One region of the Nocardia callitridis genome, then DNA from elsewhere that is predicted to be linked to it. Evidence: riboswitches for the same ligand, from Rfam matches in the RefSeq annotation. Region 1 holds a riboswitch; each other region holds the start of a gene.
The links. A riboswitch is a leader RNA that binds a small molecule or an ion and turns the genes downstream of it on or off. The one in region 1 is predicted to bind S-adenosylmethionine.

Region 1 (3,204 bases):
TACCTGTTCATCAGCGAACTCGGGACAGGAACGCACGGGTGCGTGGATGGGTGGGGTGATCGAGGACCGCCTTCGGCGGTCCCTGTTCGACGATCGCGCCTTCATCGAGAAACACGACGGTGTCGGCGATTTCGCGGGCGAAGCCGATCTCGTGGGTGACGATCACCAGTGCCGTGCCGTCGTGCGCGAGGTCACGGATCACCTCCAGCACCTCACCGACGAGTTCGGGGTCGAGGGCGGAGGTGGGCTCGTCGAAGAGGATCACCCTCGGTCGCAGTGCCAGTGCGCGGGCGATCGCCACCCGTTGCTGTTGTCCGCCGGACAGATTGCGCGGATACGCGTCGGCGTATTCGCCGATGCCGACGCGCCGCAGCAGCGTGTGCGCCTCGGCCTCGATCTCGGCGCGGTCGCGGCGTTGCGCCGAAAGCGGTGCGAGGGTGACATTGTCGAGCACGGTCAGGTGCCCGAACAGATTGAACTGCTGGAATACGAACCCGATCCGGGAACGCTGCTTGCGCACCGCCCGATCCGAGAGCGCGTGCAGGGTGTCGCGGCGTTGGCGGTAGCCGATCAGCTCGCCGTCGATGCGCACCGTGCCCGCGTCGAGGGATTCCAGGTGGTTGATCAAGCGCAGCAAGGTGGACTTGCCCGACCCCGACGGTCCGATCACGGTCACCACCTCGCCGGAGCGCACGGTGAGGTCGATGCCGCGCAGCACCGTGCGCGCGCCGAAGGATTTGCGGACCCCGCGCACCTCGACGGCGAGCATTTCGGTGGGTGTGGTCTCGGTGGTGGACGGTGTGGTTCGGGTTGTGGCCGGGGTGCCCCCGGTTGTCACCGGCGTTGCCTCGGGGGTATTCGTGCTCGGCGCGCCGGTTTCGGTCGTAGCTGTCTCGGTCACGGCTGTGCCTGCGCCCGTGCGAAACCGGTGGTGGCGGTATCGGAATCGGCGACAGCACGCACCCTGTCCCACGCTCGTCGCCACGGCGGTGGCGCGACGGGGCCCGTGCTGCCCCTGGCGTAGTGGCGCTCGATGTAGTGCTGTGCCACCGAGAGGACCGTGGTGAGCACGATGTACCAGACCGTCGCCACCATCAGCAGTGGAACCACGCGCCCGTTGCGGCCGTAGATCACCTGGACCTGGTAGAACAGCTCCGCGATCGCCATCACCGACACGATCGAGGTGCCCTTGAACAGGCTGATCACCTCGTTGGTGGCGTTGGGCAGGATCGAGCGCATCGCCTGCGGAACCACCACCGTGCGGAACTGACGCACCTTCGGAATGCCCAGTGCGGCGGCGGCTTCGAGCTGGCCCGCGTCGACGGAGATGATTCCCGCGCGGATGATCTCGGCCGAATACGCCGCCTGGTGCAGCGCCAGACCGATCACGGCCGCGGTGAACCCGCTGATCACGCCGTTGACCTCGAAGGTGAAGAACGCGGGGCCGAACGGGATGCCGAGCGAAATCGTCCGGTACAGGTAGGCGATGTTGAACCAGAACAGCAGCTGCACGATCAGCGGGATCGAGCGGAACGCCCAGATGTAGCCCCACGAGATCACCCGCAATACCGGGTTGTTCGACAGGCGCGCGATCGCCAGCCCCGTGCCGAGCAGGAATCCGAGCGCGGTGCCCCATGCGGTGAGCTCGAGGGTGACCTTCAGCGATGTCAGCACCGATCGCGCGGTGAAGTACTGCGCGAAGGTCGGCCAGTCCCAGCCGGGGTTGGTGGCGAGGCCGTGCGCGAACTGCGCGAGCACCACGAGCGCGATCACGCTGACCACCCACCGCCACGGGTGCCTGGTCGGCGCGATCTTCGGGGTGGTCGGCGTGTGCCGGCCGTCGACCACCGTGGACGATGCGGTGGTGTCGACGGTGGTCTGGGTGCCGGTGTCGGCGGTGTTCTCGGGGTGGGTCTCAGCGGTGTCCGCTTCGCCGGGTGCGACTGACGCACTCATCTCGGGTCCTTCGACGGAACGTGGGTGACCGTGCCACTCGGGCACCGGTCACGTCACCCGGCCAGTCTCGGGTGGCTAACTGCTGGCTGCGCGGATCAGTGACGACAACCAGCCGATCCGACCTTGCCGTAATCGATGTGTCGGCGCCGCCAGCAGACGAAATGATCAGCGGAAATTCCCACGTCGTTCCTCCATCGATCCCGGCGGAAGCACCCGCACCCGATCGCTCGAGGGGTTGCTGCGACGTCGACGAGCCAGGTCTCTCGGTCGCTCTGGATGGTTGATTTCGGCTCGGTGGAACGTCGGGTCAGCGGCCGAGGCCCCGAACCGACAACCGCCGAGCCGAACCATCATGCCCAGCGCCCGAAACATCAGACAAGGAAAGCGATCACGCTGAATGTAGCCATTGCCGCACGGGCTTCAGGGAGGTAGATACGGTATTCGACGCAAGCCCTGCCACGAATCGAGGCGGTCGGCAACGCGCCTGCGGACGAGCTACCCCGCTTGCCTACCCAGCGGGTGGCGCCGGACAGCGTTCGGGTGATGCGTTGCCCGCGTCGACCGATCCGGGTAGTGCCAGCGCAAGGCGCAGAATGTTCGACCGAGGTCCATCTTGCCCGGCCGTGGTAGCGCCGGCGACGGGGCCGGTCGGCTACTTCATTTGTCGGTCGGCCATCGCATGGTCCGGCATGCCGCCCCATTCGACCCGAACATGTTTTACCCCTTGGTAATTCGGCGACGAAGTCGGACCGTTGGTGCACGCGGCGATGCGGAATCACACCGAAGCGGCCGGTTCGGGTGTGCGGCCGGGGACCGCGAGCGCCCGTCCCTTCCAGCGCAATCCGTCCCGTCGGCGGAGGCGACAGGATCGCACCCACAACCGGAAGTAGGCGGCGACGCCGAGTGGATGAGCGAGGCTCGCGAGTAGATCCGCGACATTCGCGCGGCGTCCGGTCTCGAGACGGCGGGCCAGCAGCCTGCTGGTGGTCGCGGCCAGATAACCGAGGATGCCTGTGCGGCGCAGCCTGCCGTGACCGCACAGCGCGGCGATCGGCGGCACCAGGAAGGCCAGTGCGGCAACGGCTCCCACGGCGGACCCGGCGAAAACCGAACCGCCGTAAGCCGACCAGAGCCAGCGGGTGTACCCGGCGTCCAATTCGCGTGCGTCCCGGTACATGCGCGTGTGCGCGAGTTGCTCCGCGGCGAGCACCGCGGTGCGACGTCCGCTACGGCGCAGCGCTCTGGCAA
Region 2 (3,204 bases), on a different contig from region 1:
GGCTCCCTCGCTGTCCACCTCGTCGACTGAACCCGACCGAAGCAGCGGGAAGCTCAACTCAGCGCGGCATCCAGATCGCCGAGCAGGTCTTCGATGTCCTCCAGGCCCACCGAGATACGCAGCACACCGTCGGTGAGACCTATGCTTGCGCGGCCGTCCGGGCCCATCGCGCGGTGAGTAGTGGTGGCCGGGTGGGTGATCAGCGTCTTCGCATCACCCAGATTGTTGGAGATGTCGATGATCCGCAGGCCGTTCAGCACCTCGAAGGCGCGCTTCTTCGCCTCGGCCTCGGCCGCTTTCAGCTCGAAGGTGACCACGGTTCCTCCGCCACTCATCTGCGAGGTAGCCAGGTCGTACTGCGGATGCGAACGCAACGTCGGATACCGCACCCAGCTGACGGCGTCGCTGCCATCCAGGTATTCCGCGATGCGCGACGCCGAGTCCGCGGACTGACGCACGCGCAGCGGCATCGTCTCCAACCCCTTGAGCAGGATCCACGCGTTGAACGGACTCAGCGCGGGCCCGGTGTGGCGAATCAGCGTCTTCACCGGTCCGTTGATGTAGTCCTCGGCGCCCAGAATGACACCGCCGAGCACTCGCCCCTGACCGTCGATGTGCTTGGTACCCGAATAGACGACCACGTCGGCGCCGAGCTCCAACCCGCGTTGCAGCAGCGGGGTGGCGAAGACGTTGTCCAGCACCACTTTCGCGCCCGCGGCGTGCGCGAGTTCGGCGACCTTGCGCACGTCGACCAGTGTCTGCATCGGATTGGCTGGCGTCTCGAAGAACACCGCCGCCGTCGGCACCGACAAAGCCGCTTCCCACTGCTCGAGGTCGTCACCGTCGACGAAGACGGTCTCGATACCCCAGCGCGGGAGGATCTCGTCGCACACCACATAACAGGAACCGAACAGGCTGCGCGCGGCCACAAGTCGATCGCCCGCGCGCAGCAGCGCACCCAATGCGGTGAATACCGCCGACATTCCGCTGGAGGTCGCGAAGCAGGCTTCGGCACCTTCGAGCAGCCGCATGCGCTCCTCGAACATCGCGACCGTCGGATTGCCGTACCTGGAGTAGACGAAATGCTCGACCTCGCCGGTGAACGCGGCTTCGGCGGCCTCAGCGCTCTCATACACGAAACCCGAAGTCAGATACAGCGCCTCCGAGGTCTCCTCGAAACCCGAGCGCCGCAATCCCCCGCGCACACCGAGGGTCGCGGGGCCGACGCCGTCGGGTAGTGGGCGCTCGAACGCGCCACCGGTGATCACGACTGCCGCCAGGGCAAGCCGAGCGCACGCCATCCGGTGGCGCCGCGGTGGCCGAATTCGTCGATGCCGCCCTCGAAACCGTCGAGCACGTTGTAGGAGGTCGCGAATCCCGCGGCGGTCGCTGCGGTCGCCGCGCCGATGGAACGCTGACCGGAACGACACAGGAAGACGACGGGGGCTTGTTCGCGGCCCGCGAGTTCGGCACGCAGTTGCTCGACGAACGCTTGGTTACGCGCACCCTGCACGTCGACCCACTCGAGCAAGACCGTCGGCCGATCGATCGAACTGGTATCGGGCACACCGACGAAGCGCCATTCGGCATCGGTGCGCACGTCGACGAGCACGGCTTCGGGGTTGTCGCGCAACAGCTCCCACGCCTGCGCCGGGGTGATGTCACCGGCATAACTCATGTGGACCTCCTGTGAATCCGCACTTGCCGCGAGCGGGTTCGACACGCGGCCGGGTCGTCACCCGGAGCACCCCACCGCGGAGGAGGGTTGCCGACCAGTAATGCCGGGGCTTGACACTGGTTCTCATGACCTATGAATGAGATTGCATGCAGCGGGGGCAACCTGTCAAACGGTAGCGCCGAGCGCTCAGCCTGCGGGAATCGGCTGGTTACACACCAGCCATTTGCCCGAGGAGCTGATCAGCCGCCATTGCGCGGTCGTCTCTTTGCCGTCGACTTTCGTGGTTACCGTGGCCTTCCCTTGTTCGCCATTGGCCTCGGGGGTGTCGATATTCGTGACCTCCACGGTCTTTTCGACACCGTCCTGGCCGGCCAACGGCGAACGCCCCGCATCGAAGTCGCGGCATACCGCCCCGGACGGGGCGAGCGTGTGCGCGCTGTTGACGCCCTCGACGTAATTGCGCACCGCGGCGGCGAGCTTGTCGGCCGCTGTGACATTTTTCTCAGCGGGCGAGAGCAGGCCGCCGATGACGATGCCCGCGAGCACGAGGACAGCGAGCACACCCGCCGCGATGAACGGCACGAGCGACCGCGCGTCGGTCTGGTCGACCGTGATCACGTCGTCGTCGGCCTCGGTGGATGGTTGCTCGGTCATGCTCCGATGATCCCTGGTCGCGCGCGGTATCCGACACCGGGGGCCGCGGTGACCTCGACCAGGCACCGGACCAACCGGACAGCACACGGCGATCACCATGAACCGGACGCACCGGACCACCCGGCAACCGTAGTCGCCCGCCGCGAACGTCACGAGATTCACCGCACCGGCACGGGGAACCCCCGTCGCGCACCGATAGAATCGCGGGGAGCGGCCCGCTGTCCTCACCCCGAGAACCGGGAGAACATACAGCTCAGCGGCCGTGGCGACGCGAGCGCCGGATGGCCACCAGCCAGGGGTTTCGCTTCGTTCGCATCGTAGAGGTACCGCCGACCCGGTGCGATAACTTAGCCTGGGCTAAGAAGACGTCTGTCAAAAGTTTTTCCGACCATTAAGGGTGCGCGTAAAGATGACCGAACAGAGTGCAGCGACTCGCCCGCTCCGCATCGCGATCGTGGGCGCAGGACCGGCCGGAATCTACGCCGCCGACGCATTGATGAAATCCGATGCCGAGGTGAGCATCGACCTGTTCGAGCGGATGCCAGCGCCGTTCGGCCTGATCCGCTACGGCGTCGCACCCGATCACCCCAGGATCAAGGGCATCGTCACCGCACTGCACAAGGTGCTCGACAAGCCCCAGGTCCGCCTGCTCGGCAATATCGACTACGGCACCGACATCGCCCTCGACGACCTGCGCACGTTCTACGACGCGGTGATCTTCTCGACCGGCGCCAACGCCGACCGCGCGCTGGAGGTCCCCGGCATCGGCCTGGACGGATCCTATGGCGCCGCCGACTTCGTCTCCTGGTACGACGGCCACCCCGATGTGCCGCGCACCTGGCCGCTGGACGCGGAGAAGGTCGCCGTGCTCG
Region 3 (3,204 bases), on a different contig from region 1:
AGATCTCCGGAAACCTTGCGCCCCAAGGCTTTCCGTCGGGCGCGCGGGTGGAGGGCCCGGTGCTGCCCTGGCAGCCGCCGAACACGTTGGTGGAGATCACGCACCACTCGTCGGTATCCACCGGTGCGCCCGGTCCCACCATGCCGTCCCACCAACCGGGCAGCGAGTGGATGTCGTCGGGGATGCCGACGACATGCGAGTCACCGGTCAACGCGTGCTCTACGAGCACCACATTGTCCAGCGCGGGGGACAACTCGCCCCAGCGTTGGACCGCGAGATGAACGTCGGGGACGACGGCGCCGCTTTCCAGCGTGACATCACCGATGCCGATCAAGCCGAGTCGTCCGTCGGGCGGGGGTAGCAAACTCGCTGCCGATTCCGCGGAACGGGCGGTGCCTGGTTCGATGCTCACGGTCACGTCGTCGCGGCCGCGAATCCGGCACGCAGGTCGGCGAGGATGTCATCGATGCCTTCGATGCCCACCGCGAGTCGCACCAGTCCCGGGGTGACGCCGGAGGCCACTTGCTCCTCGGGAGTCAGCTGCGAATGTGTGGTCGACGCGGGATGGATCACCAGAGAACGCACGTCCCCGATGTTAGCCACATGGCTGTGCAGCACTAACGCGTCCACGAACTTCTTGCCCGCCTCGACGCCCCCGCGCAGGTCGAAGGCGATCACGGCGCCAACACCCTTGGGTGCCAGCCGCTTGCCGCGTTCGTACCACGGCGAGGTCGAGAGCCCGGCGTAATGCACGGCGGTCACCTCGGGCTGGGCGCTGAGGAACTCGGCGACGGCGTGCGCATTGGCGACGTGTCGGTCGATCCGCAGACTCAGTGTTTCGATGCCCTGGGCGATCAGGAACGCGTTGAACGGGGACACCGCCGCGCCGAGGTCGCGCAGCAGTTGCACGCGGGCCTTGAGCGCGAAGGCCGGTGCGCCGAGTTCGGCGAAGACCGCGCCGTGGTAACTGGGGTCGGGGGTGGTGAAGCCGGGGTAGCGCGGCTGGCCCGACGGGTCGGTGACCGTCCAGTCGAAGGTGCCGCCGTCGACGATCACGCCCGCGATGGCCGCGCCGTGGCCGCCGAGATACTTGGTGGCGGAGTGCACGACGATGTCGGCGCCGTGTTCGAAGGGGCGCAGCAGGTACGGCGTCGGCACGGTGTTGTCGACGATCAGTGGCAGGCCCGCGGCATGGGCGACGGCGGCAATGCCGGGAATGTCGAACACGGAACTGCTCGGGTTGCCGACGGTTTCCCCGTAGAGGGCCTTGGTGTTGGGCCGGATGGCGGTGCGCCACTGCTCGAGGTCGTCGGGGTCCTCGACAAAGCTCACGTCGATGCCGAGCTTGGGCAGCGTGTAGTGGAACAGGTTGTAGGTGCCGCCGTAGAGGTGCGGACTGGACACGATGTGGTCGCCCGCCGCCGCGAGATTCAGGATGGTGAGAGTTTCCGCGGCTTGCCCGGAGGACACCAGCAGTGCGGCGACACCGCCTTCGAGTGCGGCGATGCGTTGCTCCACCGCGTCCTGGGTGGGGTTCATGATCCTGGTGTAGATGTTGCCCGGCTCGGCCAACCCGAACAGTGCGGCCGCGTGATCGGTGTCGCGGAAGGTGTAGGAGGTGGTCTGGTAGATGGGCAGGGCCCGAGCGTTGGTTTCGCTGTCGGGGGTCTGCCCGGCGTGGATCTGCTTGGTCTCGAACGACCATTGCGCGGGATCGATGGTGGGTTCGTTCTCGGACGATGGCGTGGCTGATTCGCTCATGTGCTGGAAACCTCCTGCAAGCGCGCTTGCTCCCGACCTTCGAGAGCCAGGTCATCACCCGGAGCACCCCACCCGCTGCTGGAGGGTTGCCGGCCAGCGAGCCGGGGCTTGGCGCTGGCACTCATGACCTTTTCGCATCATAGCGGGGGTGGGTCGACGCTCGAAATCCCTGCTGTGATCTCGGCGCGGTCCATGCGCGGTGGTGGGTGGGGGCGGTCGGCCAGCGGCGCGGTCATCGCGGGAACGGGTGGTCGCACGGGCGGGGGATTGTGGCGACGATCACTTTCGTGGATTATGTCCCGTCGCGGCAGGCTGGGTTGTTCGGGCCCCGTGCTGACCTGGGCGGTTGAAATCTACCGATCAGTAATAGTTTTTCGCCATGAGGGTTGTGACGTTCGTAATCGGGGATGCCCGCTCGGTGGGGAATGCAGAAGCAGTACGCTTGTCTTGTTTGCACCACCTGTCTCGCGGACAACGCGGGGCATATACGTTGTCTGTTGGAACAGCTGGGGTCCGCTCACAAGCGTGTTCGCCTGGCCGTGCAACGAGGGCACCATCCTAGGAGGACACGAAGATCCATGTCCAAGATCAAGGTTGAAGGCACCGTCGTAGAACTCGACGGCGACGAGATGACTCGGATCATCTGGCAGTTCATCAAGGACAAGCTGATCCATCCGTATCTCGACGTGAACCTCGAGTACTACGACCTCGGCATCGAATACCGGGACAAGACCGATGATCAGGTCACCGTGGACGCCGCGAACGCCATCAAGAAGCACGGTGTCGGCGTCAAATGTGCCACCATCACGCCCGACGAGGCGAGGGTCGAGGAATTCGGCCTGAAGAAGATGTGGCGCTCGCCCAACGGCACGATCCGAAACATTCTCGGCGGCACCATCTTCCGTGCGCCGATCATTATCTCCAACGTTCCGCGCCTGGTGCCGGGCTGGACCAAGCCGATCATCATCGGCCGTCACGCCTTCGGTGACCAGTACCGCGCCACCGACTTCAAGGTCTACCAAGAGGGCACCGTCACCCTGACCTTCACGCCCGCCGACGGCAGCGAACCGATCCAGCACGAGGTCGTGAAGATGCCCGAGGACGGCGGCGTCGTCATGGGGATGTACAACTTCAAGCAGTCGATCGTCGACTTCGCGCGTGCCTCGCTCAATTACGGCCTGCAGCAGAACTACCCGGTGTATCTGTCGACGAAGAACACCATCCTCAAGGCCTACGACGGCATGTTCAAGGACACCTTCCAGGAAGTGTTCGAGACCGAGTTCAAGACCGAGTACGACGCGGCGGGCCTCACCTACGAGCATCGCCTCATCGACGACATGGTCGCCTCCTCCATGAAGTGGGAGGGCGGCTACGTGTGGGCCTGCAAGAACTACGACGGCGATGTGCAGTCCGACACCGTCGCGCAGGGCTTCGGTTCGCTGG
Region 4 (3,204 bases), on a different contig from region 1:
AGCCGTGGGATCAGCGGCGTTGGTAGGTGTTCGGTGAGCAGGGCGCGTGCGGCCTTGGAATCGAAGTCACTGCCTGGGCCGGTCAGATACCCGATCAGGATCTTGTTGCCCGCCTTGGTGGTTCGGATCGCCGCGGCGGCGCCGGTGACACCGGGTAGGTGTTGCAGCGCGTTGTCGATCTCACCGAGTTCGATGCGGCGACCGCCGAGCTTGATCTGATCGTCGGCGCGGCCGAGGAACACCAGACCCGCACTCTCGTTGCGCACGAGATCGCCGCTGCGATAAGCGCGTTCCCAGCCGACCGAGGGCAGTGGCGCGTATTTCTCGGCGTCCTTGGCCGGATCGAGGTACCTGGCCAGGCCGACACCGCCGATCACCAGTTCACCGGTTTCGCCTTCGGCCACCGGGTTTCCGGCCTTGTCCACCACGACCAGGTCCCAGCCGTCCAGCGGTAGTCCGATCCGGATCGGCGGGTTGCCGTCGAGCAGCGCCGCGCACGCGACCACCGTCGCCTCGGTGGGGCCGTAGGTGTTCCACACCTCGCGTTCCGAATCACCTTTGGCCGCGAGGCGTTCGGCCAGTTCCGGTGGTACCGCCTCGCCGCCGAAGATCAACAGGCGCACGGCATCGAGTGCTTCGGCGGGCCAGGTCGCCGCGAGCGTCGGCACCGTCGAGACGACGCTGATCTCCCTGCGTACCAGCCATGGGCCGAGATCGGCGCCGGTGCGCACCAATTCGCGTGGCGCGGGAACCAGGCAGGCGCCGTTGCGCCAGGCCAGCCACATCTCCTCGCAGGAGGCGTCGAAGGCCACCGAAAGACCGGCGAGCACGCGGTCGCCCAGTCCGATCGGCTCGTCTTGCAGGAACAGCCGTGCCTCGGCGTCGACGAAGGCGGCGGCATTGCGGTGCGTGACCGCGACGCCCTTGGGGGTTCCGGTCGAGCCGGAGGTGAAGATGATCCACGCGTCGTCGTCGGGGGCGGGCAGCGCGGACGGACTGTCGTCGGCGCGGGTCTGCTCGGCGGCGCGAATACCCGCGGCGGTGGTTTGCACACCCTCGCCGGTGACGATCGCGGTGACCTGCGCTTCGCCGAACACCAGTTGCGCGCGTTCGGGGGGATCGTCGGCGTCGACCGGGACGTAGGCGGCACCGACGTAGAGGACCGCGAGGATGGTGACGTAGAGCTCGTGGCTGCCCGACGGCATGCGGACGCCGACACGATCACCGCGCCGCACACCGGCGATGGCCAGCCGGTTCATCGTGTTCTCGATCGCGACGACGAGTTCGAGATAGCTCAGCGTGACGCGGCCGTCATCGATGGCGGGGGCGTCGGGGTCGGCCTGCGCGGTGGCGGTGAGGATATCGACGAGGGTGCGCGGCGCCGGCGTGCGCGCACCGCCCGCGAGTGCGGGCGAAGTCTCCGGTATCGGCGGGGTCACCTCGGGGACCTCTTGGGCTTCTGGTTCGAGCATGACGCTCCGCCCACCTCCCATCGACGTGCCTCGCATCTCTCTTGTTGTTTCACAGCTGGGTTACCAGTGGGCAAACGCCCAGGTGACCGATTGTCTACATTACCTGGGCCTGCCCGTATCTACTGCTCGCCGAACGATTGCCAAAGGCGGGGGAGTGGTCGTGGCTCGTTGCGGGAACCGCCGGTCGAGGCGCGCTTTCCGATGCCGATGCCTGGTGGACGCCCGCATCGGCGCGGTTCGCCAGATGATCGCTGCGACGCTCGGGAGGCGCCGGTGTGATTCGGCTCATCGTCCGGCGTCGGTGCGGCTCAGTGGAATCGGGCGCGGTGGGCGGGCGCGCGAAGGTGTTGACACCGTGGGGGGGCTTCTGTCAATCTCGGATGAGGTCATGAGTACCAGCGTTCAGCCCCGGCTTGCTGGTCGGCAACCCTCCTCCGCGGTGGGGTGCTCCGGGTGACGACCAGGCCGCCGTTCACCCGAACGCGGCAAGCGCGGACTCGCACGATCCCCTGATCACGGGTCCCCGGAGCCGATGGGATTACCTGATGACCACCGCTGTAGACCAGTCCTGTGCCGCCCTCGCCGAAGTGTCCGGCCGTGACCTCGAGGTGCCGCTCGTGCAAGGCGGAACCACGCGATACGCCAACTTCGACTACGCCGCGAGCGCACCCGCGTTGACGCAGGTGACCGACCGGATCCAACAGCTGCTCCCGTATTACGCCAGCGTGCATCGCGGCGCCGGTTACGCCTCGCGGATCTCCACCGAGTGTTACGAGGCGGCCCGAGGGTCGGTGCGTGAGTTCCTCGACGCCGACACCGATCAGGTCGTGGTGTTCACCCGCAACACCACCGATTCGCTGAACCTGCTCGCCGCCTGCGTTCCCGGTGACACCGTCGTGCTCGACGTGGAACATCACGCCAATTTCCTGCCGTGGGCCCAGCACGGCCGCCGCGTGGTCCGTGCCGCCGACACCGTCGAAGAAACCATCGAACGCCTGGTCGCCGAACTGTGCGCCAAGCCGGCCGCGTTGCTCGCGGTGACCGGTGCCTCGAACGTGACCGGTGAGGTGCTGCCGCTGCGCCGGTTGGCGACCATCGCACACGAATGCGGCGCGCGGATTCTGGTCGATGCCGCCCAGCTCGTGGCACATCGGCGAATCAGCCTGCGCGACAACGACATCGATTACCTGGCTTTTTCCGGTCACAAGCTGTACGCGCCGTTCGGTGCCGGTGTGCTCGTCGGCCGCCGCGACTGGTTGGAAGACGCCGAGCCGTACCTGGCCGGTGGCGGCGCCGTGCGTGAGGTCACCACCACCGAGGCCAAGTGGGCGGCGGCACCGCAGCGGCACGAGGCGGGTTCACCGAATGTGCTCGGTGCCGCGGCATTGGCCGCCGCCTGCGAGGCGATCGCCGCGATCGACACCGAAACCCTTGTCGCGCAGGAACGACGACTCACCGACCAGTTGCGCGCCGGACTGTCGGCGATCCCCGGCGTGCGGCTGTTGCGCATCTGGGACGACAGCGCCGACGCCGTCGGTATCGTCGCGTTCACCCTGGACGGTTTCGTCCCCGGCCACGTCGCCGCCTACCTTTCGGCCGAGCACGGCATCGGTGTGCGCGACGGTCGCTTCTGCGCGCACCCGCTGCTGGCTCGCCTCGGCATCGACGGCGCGCTGCGCGCGAGCGTCGGGCTCGGCACCACCGACACCGATGTGGATCGTTTGGTCACCGC

Region 2: linked by a shared signal. The riboswitch ahead of ABEA50_RS04350 (rhodanese-like domain-containing protein) and the one ahead of ABEA50_RS19120 (amino acid ABC transporter permease) in region 1 are both predicted to bind S-adenosylmethionine.
Region 3: linked by a shared signal. The riboswitch ahead of ABEA50_RS01945 (bifunctional o-acetylhomoserine/o-acetylserine sulfhydrylase) and the one ahead of ABEA50_RS19120 (amino acid ABC transporter permease) in region 1 are both predicted to bind S-adenosylmethionine.
Region 4: linked by a shared signal. The riboswitch ahead of ABEA50_RS07735 (aminotransferase class V-fold PLP-dependent enzyme) and the one ahead of ABEA50_RS19120 (amino acid ABC transporter permease) in region 1 are both predicted to bind S-adenosylmethionine.

The regions. Positions count from the first base shown of each region.
Region 1 is NZ_BAABJM010000003.1:313,591-316,794, forward strand. It holds gene ABEA50_RS19110 (ABC transporter substrate-binding protein) at 1-11, opposite strand, end outside; gene ABEA50_RS19115 (amino acid ABC transporter ATP-binding protein) at 11-769, opposite strand; gene ABEA50_RS19120 (amino acid ABC transporter permease) at 898-1,956, opposite strand; SAM riboswitch class I at 2,145-2,239, opposite strand; gene ABEA50_RS19125 (glycosyltransferase family 2 protein) at 2,732-3,204, opposite strand, start outside.
Region 2 is NZ_BAABJM010000001.1:1,016,660-1,019,863, forward strand. It holds gene ABEA50_RS04345 (O-succinylhomoserine sulfhydrylase) at 54-1,268, opposite strand; gene ABEA50_RS04350 (rhodanese-like domain-containing protein) at 1,265-1,678, opposite strand; SAM riboswitch class IV at 1,693-1,809, opposite strand; gene ABEA50_RS04355 (Rv0361 family membrane protein) at 1,865-2,332, opposite strand; gene ABEA50_RS04360 (FAD-dependent oxidoreductase) at 2,742-3,204, shown strand, end outside.
Region 3 is NZ_BAABJM010000001.1:416,982-420,185, reverse strand. It holds gene metX (homoserine O-acetyltransferase MetX) at 1-406, opposite strand, end outside; gene ABEA50_RS01945 (bifunctional o-acetylhomoserine/o-acetylserine sulfhydrylase) at 415-1,761, opposite strand; SAM riboswitch class IV at 1,779-1,890, opposite strand; gene ABEA50_RS01940 (NADP-dependent isocitrate dehydrogenase) at 2,340-3,204, shown strand, end outside.
Region 4 is NZ_BAABJM010000001.1:1,817,719-1,820,922, forward strand. It holds gene ABEA50_RS07730 (Pls/PosA family non-ribosomal peptide synthetase) at 1-1,472, opposite strand, end outside; SAM riboswitch class IV at 1,857-1,970, shown strand; gene ABEA50_RS07735 (aminotransferase class V-fold PLP-dependent enzyme) at 2,018-3,204, shown strand, end outside.